DNA from 4 places in the Paenibacillus sp. F4 genome. Region 2 is predicted to be linked to each of the others. Evidence: riboswitches for the same ligand, from Rfam matches in the RefSeq annotation. Region 2 holds a riboswitch; each other region holds the start of a gene.
The links. A riboswitch is a leader RNA that binds a small molecule or an ion and turns the genes downstream of it on or off. The one in region 2 is predicted to bind thiamine pyrophosphate.
Positions count from the first base shown of each region.

Region 1: it holds a riboswitch for thiamine pyrophosphate, as region 2 does, so the genes downstream of both, tenA (thiaminase II) here and C1T21_RS00295 (ABC transporter substrate-binding protein) in region 2, are expected to answer to the same signal.
Region 3: it holds a riboswitch for thiamine pyrophosphate, as region 2 does, so the genes downstream of both, C1T21_RS22290 (ECF transporter S component) here and C1T21_RS00295 (ABC transporter substrate-binding protein) in region 2, are expected to answer to the same signal.
Region 4: it holds a riboswitch for thiamine pyrophosphate, as region 2 does, so the genes downstream of both, thiC (phosphomethylpyrimidine synthase ThiC) here and C1T21_RS00295 (ABC transporter substrate-binding protein) in region 2, are expected to answer to the same signal.

Region 1 covers NZ_POVS01000020.1:264,592-267,727, reverse strand. The annotation lists gene C1T21_RS24635 (NAD-dependent malic enzyme) at 1-1,430, shown strand, start outside; TPP riboswitch at 1,523-1,625, shown strand; gene tenA (thiaminase II) at 1,764-2,453, shown strand; gene thiM (hydroxyethylthiazole kinase) at 2,528-3,136, shown strand, end outside.
Region 2 covers NZ_POVS01000003.1:64,547-67,682, reverse strand. The annotation lists gene C1T21_RS00300 (pyridoxamine 5'-phosphate oxidase family protein) at 199-633, opposite strand; TPP riboswitch at 904-1,013, shown strand; gene C1T21_RS00295 (ABC transporter substrate-binding protein) at 1,206-2,249, shown strand; gene C1T21_RS26975 (hypothetical protein) at 2,257-2,439, opposite strand; gene C1T21_RS00290 (MTH1187 family thiamine-binding protein) at 2,742-3,035, shown strand; gene C1T21_RS00285 (ABC transporter permease) at 3,032-3,136, shown strand, end outside.
Region 3 covers NZ_POVS01000019.1:76,186-79,321, forward strand. The annotation lists gene C1T21_RS22285 (ABC transporter ATP-binding protein) at 1-965, opposite strand, end outside; gene C1T21_RS22290 (ECF transporter S component) at 965-1,561, opposite strand; TPP riboswitch at 1,812-1,921, opposite strand; gene C1T21_RS22295 (TatD family hydrolase) at 1,964-2,761, opposite strand; gene C1T21_RS22300 (polynucleotide kinase-phosphatase) at 2,782-3,136, opposite strand, start outside.
Region 4 covers NZ_POVS01000004.1:299,317-302,452, forward strand. The annotation lists gene C1T21_RS02050 (alpha/beta hydrolase) at 1-82, opposite strand, end outside; gene C1T21_RS02055 (IclR family transcriptional regulator) at 381-1,124, shown strand; TPP riboswitch at 1,280-1,392, shown strand; gene thiC (phosphomethylpyrimidine synthase ThiC) at 1,580-3,136, shown strand, end outside.

The DNA.
Region 1 (3,136 bases), on a different contig from region 2:
GTGAAATGCTGCCCGTAGTCTACACGCCGACCGTAGGAACCGCGATTCAAGAATATAGTCACGAGTACAACCGCCCTGGAGGCGTATATTTGTCGATAGATAACCCGAACGGTATTGGACAAGCATTCCATAATTCTGGTTTGAGCGGCCATGATGTAGATCTGATCGTCGTGACAGATTCCGAAAGTATTTTGGGGATTGGTGACTGGGGCGTCGGGGGGATTAACATCGCTATCGGCAAGCTTGCAGTGTATACGGCTGCGGCAGGCATTCATCCCGGGCGGGTGCTGCCAATTGTACTGGATGTAGGCACAAATAATGAAAAGTTGCTGAATGATCCACTGTACATCGGAAACCGCCATAAACGGGTTCGCGGAGAAGCCTATAACCAGTTTATTGATACTTTTATCAGCAAAACGTTAGCGCAATTCCCGAAGGCGCTTTTACATTGGGAAGATGTGGGTAGCGTAAATGCGCGCCATATTATAGATAAATACGGTCAAAGCATACTCACCTTCAACGATGATATACAAGGTACAGGAGCGGTGACCCTGGCTGCGATTCTTTCGGCGGTGGGTGTCACCAAGACCCCGCTGCGTGAACAAAAAATACTTGTTTTCGGCCCAGGGGCTGCAGGAATCGGTAATGCTGATCAAATTCGGGGTGCTATGATCGAGGACGGCCTTTCCGCAGAAGATTCCTTCAAGTCCTTTTGGGCCTTTGATTATCGCGGGCTGTTAATGGAAGATATGGAAGACGTATTGGAGTATCAGAAACCATATGTGCGCAAAAAGGATGAAGTCAGCTCATGGACCCGGTCGGGTGACGGCAAAATACCACTGCTAGAGGTCATTCGTCAGGTGAAGCCTACGATATTGATTGGAACTTCCGGTGTAGCAGGTGCCTTTTCTGAAGAGATCATCAAGGAGATGGCGAAACATGTAGAACGCCCGATCATTATGCCCATGTCCAATCCTACAAACCTTGCAGAAGCAGTACCCGAGGATTTAATCCGGTGGACCGATGGCAAAGCACTGATTGCAACCGGAAGTCCTTTTGAGCCCGTCACCTATAACGGTACGAAATTTGAGATTGGACAGGCGAACAATGCCTTTGTTTTTCCGGGACTGGGTCTGGGTGCGATTGTGGTTAAAGCCAAAAGGATTACCCCTGCGATGTTTACAGCGGCAGCAGTTGCTGTTGCCAATGGTGTAGATTCGAATACGCCTGGCGGTGCGCTACTCCCTCATATCCGAAAATTACGCGAAGTTTCGTACGCTGTTGCGATTGCGGTTGCAAAAGCCGCGATACAGGATCAGGTAGCCCAGGCGCACATTTCAGATGTGGAACAAGCTATACGAGATGCAATGTGGAAACCGGAATATGCCAAGGTCAAAGCAGTGGAAAATGTAATTCATCACCCTCACTAAGCCCAAAACACCTAACTAGAGGAAATTTCATATTTTGCACACTATGTTTGACATAGCGTATGAACGTATGTACAGTAATAGTCAAAAGAATAGAAGTCCACTAGGGGAGCCGCTATGGCTGAGACAAGAACGTATCTTGGACCCTTTGAACCTGATCTAGTTCGTACTAGCGTAGGAAAGTGGAGCCTTCGTATATAAGGTTTCAAACGCTTTTTTTGCGAATTGGACCTATTGTTGAAGCCGCTCCCATTTTTCCGGGGCGGCTTTTTAGCGTTTTCCGGAATTGTTTTCTTACAGGACTTCTTGCTCTTCAATTAGATGGAGGTGGGGAAATTGAGTTTTACAGAAGAACTCCGTCGGCAGGCGGACGGCATTTTTCAAGCGATTTTTGAGCACCCCTTTGTGAGAGGTATTGCTGAAGGAAGTTTGACAAGGGGACAGCTGATTCACTATGTAAAACAGGACTTTGAATATTTGAACGCCTACATGCGGATATACGGCATCGCAATCTCCAAATGCACGAATCGGGAGGATATGGCTGTATTAAATGAACAAATCTCTTTTATTCTCCACAGCGAGGTTCATCCGCATCAAAATTTCTGTGCTGTCGCAGGGGTGACCTATGAAGAGTTGCAGGGATATCCGCTCGCTCCGTCGGCTCATCACTATATCCGTCACATGCTGACGGTTGCGCATGAGGGTAGCCTGGGCGAGATCTTGGCTGTGCTGCTGCCATGTATGTGGACGTATGCCGAGATTGGTCGCAGGCTGCTGGATGAAGTAAAGCCGGATGAGTCTCATCCGTTCTATGAATGGATTGGCTTCTATGGAGACCAGCTTGATGATACAACACTCAAGTTCCGAGAACGTGTAGATGCTTGGGCGGAAGACGCAACGGCTGCTGAGCGGGAGCGGATGATTGAGCATTTTATACTGAGCTGCCAGCTGGAATATAAGTTCTGGGACATGGCTTATAAGCAGGAAGAATGGCCGGTCCAGATGCAGGCAGCGGTCTTGGAATAGTCAGCCTGGCGATTCGATGTGTGAAGTACGTTTAATGCCCTGTTGAACCACCAACTATAGAGAGGATAATCATTATGAGTACATGGAAAAAAAGTTATTCGGATCTCCTGACGAAGGTACAAAACAGCAAACCCCTCGTTCACAATATGACCAATGTGGTAGTCACCAACTTTACGGCCAACGGTCTGTATGCATTGGGCGCCTCCCCGGTGATGGCCTATGCACCCGAGGAAGTAGCAGATATGGCAAAAATAGCAGGCGCCGTCGTGTTAAACATCGGTACACTGAACCGCGAACTGGTGGATGCCATGATCATTGCTGGACAATCGGCGAATGCACACGGTGTTCCGGTGCTGCTAGATCCGGTCGGTGCGGGAGCAACGAGCTTTAGAACTGAATCGGCACTGCGAATCCTGAGTGAAGTCAAAATCTCATTGGTGCGGGGCAATGCAGCCGAAGTCGCACATCTTGTTCGAGAAGCGCGTGAGATTAAAGGCGTAGATGCCGGTGACAGTGCTGACAGCGGCCATGTCGATCTGGCAATTCGGGCTGCTCGAACGCTCAATACGATGGTTGTCATTACTGGAAAAGAGGACGTCATCACCGATGGGGCCGAAGCACGAATGATTAGCGGCGGAGACGCGCTCCTCACGAAGGTAACCGGAGCAGGCTGTCTGCTGACC
Region 2 (3,136 bases):
TGTATGACTCATATACATACTTTTGCACATATATGTAAGCCTTGAACCCACCATTTCTATTTTAATCCAACGCCAGACAAAAGAGTAGTCATTTACTTAAATTATTTATGAAAAAATAATTAATTTTCTCAAAAATAAAAAACCAGCAAACCTCCTAAAAAACTCGGAGATTCACTGGTTTATCCATTTATATTCTCATTATTTATTCCACACTTGACGCTCAGTTTGCTGACCCACATACTCAATGCGAGTCGGATTCACGTCCAGAATGACATAATCGGGATCATCCGGTCCAGAAAACCATTCCTTCAAGGAATCGTTCCACACTTGTTTGCGCAGCCCCTCATCAGCTGTAATCTGGACAGTAGCCTCCACTTCTACGACTTCCTTCGTACCGCCAACTTCATAACCCAGCAGCAGATAAGCATTCGGATTGTCCTTTAGCTCATCCACTTTATGCGTTTTGCGATCTGTCGCCAGATGAATGTTCATTCCATCGTTAAAAAGGGCCATATAGCGTACTTTCGGTTTGCCACCCTCTACCGTACCTAACGAGCAAAATTTGTTGTTATCCAAAGCCTTCACAATGGCTTGTTCTAGTTGGCTACGATCCAATGTTTCCGTTTTACCCACAGTACAACAACTCCTTTTCACGAATTAGAATCCTCTACGGCCATGCCATTGGGCACCAGCCCATCTGAATATACCTACGCAGCTGTTCTGAAAATAACATGACCCGATCGAATCGGATTGATTCATGCTCATTTTCAGATCAAAGCTCACAGTAAAAGTGTACCCTGTCGTTCGGCAAATGAACCGTCATCTCTTCCTCCATGCTGGACAGACCCGCATTCAAGGCATATAATCGTCGTAGTAAACCCGAATAAATGAACCCATTAAACCATACAATGCCAGGGGTGCTGGAATCGGCCGGCTGAGAGTGTGTCCCAAGACACTGACCCTTACAACCTGATCTGGGTAATGCCAGCGTAGGAATGCTTAAGCAAGATGTGCCTTTCTTACATAGGACCATCCCTTACTTTGGTATATACAAGCGCAAGCGTCCCGGAACCTCGGGGCGCTTTTTTTGTTGAAGATTAAGTTGTTGGAAAGATCGCGTCCGGCAGATGTTATTTTTATGAAAATGGGGAACTTAAGCTGTCTGATTGGACGGATAACGGGTAATTAAAGGAGAGAACACAACGATGAAGCGCATGAAAATGTTAAGCCTGGGACTGATCAGTCTGTGGCTCATGGCCCTGACCCTGACCGCTTGCGGTGGAAGTCCCTCCACATCCCAAAAAGCGGCTCCCGCTACCGACACTGAAACGTCTACTCCGGCAAAGGAGCTCAAAGATGTTAAAGTCGTGCTCGACTGGACACCCAATACGAATCATACGGGACTCTATGTTGCCAAGGACAAAGGATTTTACGAAAAGGCGGGTTTGAATGTCCAAATTATTCAACCTGGTTCAGGCGGAGCTGATCAAATGGTTGCCTCTAATGCTGCACCTTTTGGTATCAGCTATCAAGAAGGCGTCACACAGGCTCGTACGCAAGGCGTGCCGCTTGTATCCATCGCTGCGGTGATTCAGCATAATACCTCAGGCTTCGCAGCCCCGGTAGATCGTGGAATTAAGAGCCCAAAAGATTTTGAAGGTAAAAAATACGGCGGTTGGGGCTCTCCCGTAGAAGAAGCGGTCATGAAATCCATCATGGATTCAGACAAAGGCGATGTGAGCAAAGTGAAGATCGTCAACATGGGCAATGCAGACTATTTTACAGCCGTGAAGCGGGATATCGACTTTGCCTGGATTTTCTACGCATGGACTGGAATCGAGGCCCAGCTTCGAGGTGAGCCATTGGATATGCTGTATGTAAAAGATTATTCCAAAAGCCTCGATTACTATACACCTGTAATTGTGAGCAATGAACAGACGATAAAAAATGATCCCGAGCTGGTCAAAGCGTTCATGGATGCTACCGCACAAGGCTATGAATACACTATCGCCCATCCGGAAGAAGCCGCGGACATTTTAAGCAAAGCTGTACCGGAACTGGATAAAAAACTGGTGCTCGCCAGCCAAAAATGGCTAAGCCCACGTTATCAGGACGATGCCGCGCAATGGGGCGTGCAAAAAGCGGAGGTATGGCAAAACTATTCGGACTGGATGTACGAACGCAAGCTGCTCAGCAAGCCTTTGGAAGTAGATAAAGCCTTCACAAACGACTTCTTGCCCAAGCGCTGATCATTTGTTAAAACGTTAAATAAGACTGAACTAGAGAAGTGAACGAAGCGCCACTACGCAGTCGGATGGTGCTTCCCATCGCTGTTGTACCCAGATTTCTTTTATGAATATCCAGAGGTTGAAATCTGGGTACAAAGGCGAACGCTAACACTTGTACAGCACCATTCCGCCCACTTCGTTCTCGTTCCACTTGGTTATTCTTTAGTCATAGTTATCTAAAGCGCAAAAACAGATGCGCTTGTGTGTAAAAATACCGTACAACCTAGCTTTAAAAATAAGGTGCTTTTAAGGCGGTTGGCAGCGGAGCGGTTCATTTGAATCTGGAGAAGCGCAGCGTTCGCCTTTGCCGTGGGATTCTTACCTTTGAAATTCATTCAAAGAATCCCACGGCAACAGCGATCGTAAGATCAAATGAAACGCGAAGCGGTCTCCCCGCCTTAAACCACCCTATTTTCTCAAAACAACTCCACAATAAAGGACAGGTGAATTTCCATGGCTAACACACTGCTCAGTATTCAAGTAATCCCTAAAACTCCTAATAACGAGGACTCTTACCCGTATGTAGATAAGGCGATTGAGGTCATTCAGCGCTCCGGCGTCAAACATCAGGTGAATCCATTGGATACGACCATGGAGGGCGAGCTCGACGAGTTGCTGAAAGTGGTTAAAGAAATGCACGAGGCTTTGACGGAAGCGGGTAGTCCCAGCGTCATTTCACAGATCAAAATCGCACATAACCCACAGGGCATCAGCATGAACAAGCTGACTGAGAAATATCGCCCATGAATCCGAAAGGCAAGAACGCATCCTGGTGGAAAAGCGTATGGCCGCCCCTTGTGGCGGTCCTCTTCTTTTTAGCGGCCTGGCAGGGGGCAGTTTCCTATTTG
Region 3 (3,136 bases), on a different contig from region 2:
TAACGTCCCTGTGTGCGAAGTAAGCGCATCATGGAGAGCAGCAGCGAGCTTTTGCCAGCTCCGTTTTCACCGACCACGCCAATCCAGTCGCCAGGCTTCACCTGCGCATGCTCCACATAAATCACTGAACTTAAACTGCGGAGGCCGCTAAAATGTTCCAGCTCCAGCAAATCAGTCCCCGCACCATTCTGTTGCGTCACTGATTCACTCCAACGTGGCGAAGACGATTCATTCCATACTCCCGGGTACCACACGCCGTACTCGGACAATGCCTGCCGATGCATATGAAATACTTCTTCCGCCCTTCCATCCGCAATGATCTCCCCTTGAGCAGAAAGCACCACAATCCGGTCCACATCATGGACAATTTCATTAATTTTATGCTCTACGATCACCAGTGTCTGGTCTACCGAAATGTTGCGAATGGTATCCCATACCTGTGTAGTGCCTTCCTCGTCCAACAAAGCCGTGGGCTCATCCAGAAAAAGCACTTCTGGCTCCATAGCCAGCACAGACGCAATCGCCAGCCGCTGCTTCATTCCCTGTGACATGTTGCCAATGGGCATGTGTATATCATCCGTCGATAGACCAACCTGTATCAGCAGCTCGCGAATACGGGATTGCATCTGCTCCTGGGGAACCTGATTATTTTCCAACACAAAAGCCAGTTCCTCGTCTGCATATGACATACAGAACTGCGTATCAGGATCTTGAAATACAATACCTGAGACACTTGGAATTACAGCAGCATCGTATTTCATGGGCACTTCTATCGTGCGTGGAATCACACCGCTTAACACTTGGAGTAGCGTTGATTTACCGCATCCACTCGGTCCCAGCAGCAGCAGCTTTTCCCCCTTGCGGACAGACAAAGACATATTGTGAAAAAGCAGCTCCTGCTCACCGGGGAATTTCAACCGTAGACGGGTGATCGAAGCCACCACATCTTCGGTTGCCCGGCTCATCAATCCAGCCCCTTATAATCTTGTTCCGTTGCAGGTCTCAAACTTCGTGTAACTCCGGTTACCTCCAATGCCTTAGCCAGATAGAACGCGAATACCCCGGCAATCACAATACTGCCAATCATCCGAAATCCAATATACAAAACATAGTTCCAGGTCGATAGCTGATCAATATACCCGTAGCTGAAGTCTAAAATCAGAGAAGTGACAGCCGCCCCGGCCGCAGCTAGCGAAGCAACCCCCAGGTTTGCGTTCCGATACAGAAAAGCCGCAAAAAACAGCTCCGCTCCCAAGCCTTGCAGCAGGCCATAGTACAAGGTGGACATCCCCCATTCGCTTCCCAAAAAAGCGCTGACCGTTGCCGCTGCCACCTCTGCCAAAATCGCAACACCCGGCTTGCGAATGATGAGATAAGCAAACGTGCCTGCCATAAACCACATGCCATACATCAGTTGCTCTGCGTGTAGACCAAATGGTTTCATCAAATCATAGGCAGGTCCCCATATTTTGTAGACCAACCCGAACACAACAGATATCACAATCGTGACCAAAATATCAGTCAGCTTCAACCCTTTGGACGCTCTTACAGCAGTATTCATTATTGCGTGCTCCCCTTTTTCCTTATAATTGGCCTCTTGGCCATAAAAAAAGCTTGTCTGGAGCTGAATCTCCAGGCAAGCTTTATGCGCAGTAAAAGGTGAAGCACCATACAAAACATCATTCGTCGATATGCCTTATATAACCAGTAGTCTAAGCTACTACACTGATACCAAGCCAAAGTCAGGGTCAAGGTAAAATGCTAGGACATACATTGAATCTATCGACAACCGCAAAACAAGCGGCATTCCTGTATAGTGTTCTAAGTTTCTCTACGCTGGCATTACCCAGATCAGATTTCACGGTCAGTGGCAAGGGCCACCCTCTCAGCCTGACTTTCTCAAGCTCCCGACAATGCTTTTTAATTCACTATAATATATACCTTATCTATGGCTTTGACAATCCTATAATCCGAAGAAACGTTTGGCCGTCTCCGTCGTCGCGATTTCGATCTCCATCATGCTTCGGCCTGTACATTCGGCAACCGTAGCAGCAATGTGAGCGAGATAAATCGGCTCATTACGCCCTTCTTTCGGCTTCACGGGCAGATTACGCGGGGTCAAAAATGGAGCATCCGTTTCAATCATCAGGCGGTCCAAAGGAATATCCCTGACCAGTTCACGCAGATGCTTGCCGCGCCGTTCGTCGCAAATCCAGCCGGTAATACCGATATACAGTCCCATTTCTACATACGTATTCAATTCCTGTGCAGTGCCGGTAAAACAATGCACCACCGCTTTATCGACAAGCCCTTGATGCTCCCGTAGCATAGCGACAAAATCCTCATGCGCATCTCGTTCATGCAGAAATAACGGCATATTCAGCTCACCCGCCAGTTGGATTTGCTCGCCAAACCATCGGCGCTGCACATCACGTGGCGAAAAATCACGGTTATAGTCCAATCCGCATTCCCCTATGGATACGACCTGCGGCTGACCCGCCAACTGGCGGAGCTGCTGAATCGTGTTTGCGCTGCAGTCTTTGGCATCATGGGGATGCACGCCAGCTGTCGCATACAGCTTGCCCGGATAACGTGCCGCATACTGAGAAGCCTCCCGACTGCTGCGGACACTGGTCCCGGTAATAATCAGCGGTGAAATCCCTACAGCCGCAGCTCTCTCTACCACCTGTTCCCGATCCGCATGAAACGAACGGTGCATCAAGTTCACGCCAATATCAATTAACGGTGTACCCCTTTCCATCTCAATCCCTCCTTCGCAAACTACAATCTCGGATCAATCGGCTCTGATTCCAGAGATAGCGCGGCAAGGACGCATTCATGAATACGATCTACCGTATCCTTGCGGACAAAACGTTCCACGCCTTCCATACCAAGCGCTCCTTCCATCAGGGCATGACGCTCCTTTTTGTTCGTTCGACGCTGCTTCAGACGCTTTAAATTCTCAGGGGCAAGATAATCCATACCGTAAATGATGTGCAAATACTTCCGGCCTCTCACCTTGATTGCAGGCTGAATCATCTTGTCCCGATTTTTCATCAAAAAGCATTCTGGCTTGATCACAATCCCCTCATGACCATCCTCTGTCATCTCGTTCCACCAGCGAATGACCTCTTCC
Region 4 (3,136 bases), on a different contig from region 2:
GCAGACGGGGATTAAAGAGTGGGGTGGACGGCTCCTGAACAGCGGTCTGTAGCTGAGCGTTGCGCTGGGATGTCGAAATCATGTAAGAGCCTCCTTATATAAAATTGATCTTCGTTTCATAGAATTTAGGTATAATTCCACTTGAAAATAGTAGTGTAGATCCGTATAGATACCTATTATCGTATGATGGGGATTATCCAAAGTCAACGCCTGAACCGGAAAAGTAAAAATGATGCAAAGAATTGTCGATGTTTGTTCTCGTTCTGTAATATGGTTGTCACAAAAACATCGGTTTACAGTAGCCGCGACTATTCTATATAATTTATGTAACCATGTTTCATAGTGTGAAACGAATATGGATACAAGAGGAGCGGTTCAAGATGGAAGACCGTAAATTAACCGTTCGCGCTGTAGAGCGTGCACTTGATATACTGCTGTGTTTTACTGCAAATTCGGATCTTGGCCTGACGGAGATTGCCTCCAAAATTGGTCTACATAAAAGCACGGTTCATCGGCTGCTGACTACGTTGGAGGATCGGGGCTTTGTCGTTCGGAATGCCGAAACGGAAAAATATCGACTTGGCTTCCGCATTTGGGAGCTATCCACGCATTTGTCCCAAAGTGACGAGCCGGCAGTGCTGTTACAGCCTGCAATGGAAGGACTACGTGACCGTCTGGGGGAGACGGTCAGCTTGTACTTACGGGACGGCAGTATGCGTATTCGCATACAAGCCGTGCAGAGCAATCAGGCGATCCGCAGGGTCGCGCCTGTAGGTGCGCGTATGCCGCTGGCTGTAGGGGCCTCCAGCAAGGTGCTGGCGGCCTTTATGCCGCCGCAGGAGCTGGAAGCCCTGCTAAGCGGGGATGAATGGCCGCTCTCGGTAGACCCGGAGGTCTATAAAGCCCAGCTACAGGACATTCGCGAGAAGGGCTATGCGACCAGCTATGAAGAACGGGAGCCAGGGGCTGCTGCTGTGGCAGCGCCAATTGTGAACCGGAAGGGACAGGTCACTGCGGCTTTATCTGTATCTGGCCCGGTCAGTCGACTTGCACCCGAGACGCTACATGACTTTGCTCCGATTTTGATCGAAGCGGCGAAGGAAATGGGGCTTATGCTTCCGTAACAAGAATGAACACAGTTGAAGCAAGCAGAGTGATTTGATGGGGAACGTCTCCTTGGTAAAGGGAACCTAAAAGGGTTGCCAAAGCCATAAATTTAAAGTAGTCTGGTAAGGAAGGCGGGATGTCTGTTATATCCGCCTCATGTGAATAGAAGTATCACAGTTACTGGGGGAGCCTGTAATGCCGGGCTGAGATGGAATCGTGCAAGATTCCGGACCCTTTGCACCTGATCTGGATCATACCAGCGTAGGGAAGTAATCGGCCATTGAAATGTATACGCGGCTGCTGTCTACGGTGACGCATTGGAATAGGATTATTCCACATGCGTACTGTCTGGATAGCTGCCTCGTTAGATTAGCCGGTTCCCTGGGGAACCGGCTTTTTTGCATAGATCAGCGCCACCCTGGGAATGGTTCCGGATCGGTGTGTCATTTCATCGAAACGGGAGGAATGGACAATGAAGCCGACAGAAGTAGAAGGAACAAAAGAAGTTGAGGTAGAGAAGACAAACGGGGAGCAAGCCAGTGGGGTAAAACCCTTTCCGGGAAGCCGTAAGGTATATATTCAAGGCTCGCGGCCGGATATTGCCGTGCCAGAGCGCGAAATTGCTCTTCATCCTACACATACGCCGCAGGGCACGGAGCATCATGAGCCATTGCGTGTGTACGATACGAGCGGTCCCATGACCGACGAAGCCTATCAGGTCGATATCCGTCAGGGCCTGCCTCCATTACGGCGAGCTTGGGCACTGGAACGGGGCGATGTGGAGGCTTACGAGGGACGCACCGTCAAGCCGGAGGACAATGGACTGAAACCTGGCTCGAAACGGGAGACAGTTGAATTTCCCGGCGTGACCAACCGTCCGCTTCGTGCTTCGCAAGGTCGTACAGTGACACAAATGCATTATGCGCGGCAAGGGATCATTACGCCCGAAATGGAATTTGCGGCGATCCGCGAAGGGGTGGAGCCTGAGTTTGTACGGCAGGAGTTGGCGGCTGGACGAGCCATTTTGCCTTCGAATATCAATCACCCGGAAAGTGAGCCAATGGTCATTGGGCGTCATTTTCACGTGAAGATCAATGCGAACATTGGTAATTCTGCGGTTACCTCCTCCATCGAGGAGGAAGTGGAGAAAATGACTTGGGCTGTGCGTTGGGGCTCGGATACGGTTATGGACCTGTCCACAGGCCGTAATATCCATACCACACGTGAATGGATCATTCGGAATTCTCCTGTACCGATTGGGACTGTGCCGCTGTATCAAGCACTTGAAAAGGTGAACGGTGAAGCAGAAGCGCTGACGTGGGAGCTGTATCGCGATACGCTGATTGAGCAGGCGGAGCAGGGAGTGGACTATTTTACAATTCATGCGGGTGTATTGCTGCGGTATATACCGATGACGGCGAATAGAATGACGGGAATTGTGTCCCGTGGCGGGTCGATCATGGCAGCCTGGTGCCTTGCGCACCATCAGGAGAATTTTTTGTATACACATTTTGAAGAAATCTGCGAAATTATGAAATCCTATGATGTGGCCTTTTCTCTCGGGGATGGTCTACGTCCAGGTAGTATCTATGATGCGAATGATGAAGCACAGTTTGCAGAGCTGGAAACGTTGGGCGAGCTAACGCAAATCGCATGGAAGCATGATGTTCAGGTCATGATTGAAGGGCCAGGACATGTCCCTATGCATAAAATCAAAGAGAATGTGGATTTACAAATGGAGATTTGTAAGGAAGCTCCTTTCTATACCTTGGGACCGCTCACGACGGATATTGCCCCCGGATATGATCATATTACTTCAGCCATCGGGGCGGCGATGATCGGTTGGTTCGGGACGTCCATGCTGTGCTATGTTACGCCTAAGGAGCATTTGGGTCTGCCCAATAAGGATGATGTCCGCGAGGGTGTCATTACCTACAAAATTGCGGCACATGCTGCCGATCTGGCGAAGGGTCATCCACGGGCGCAGCAGCGGGATGATGCTTTGTCCAAGGCACGCTTTGAGTTCCGC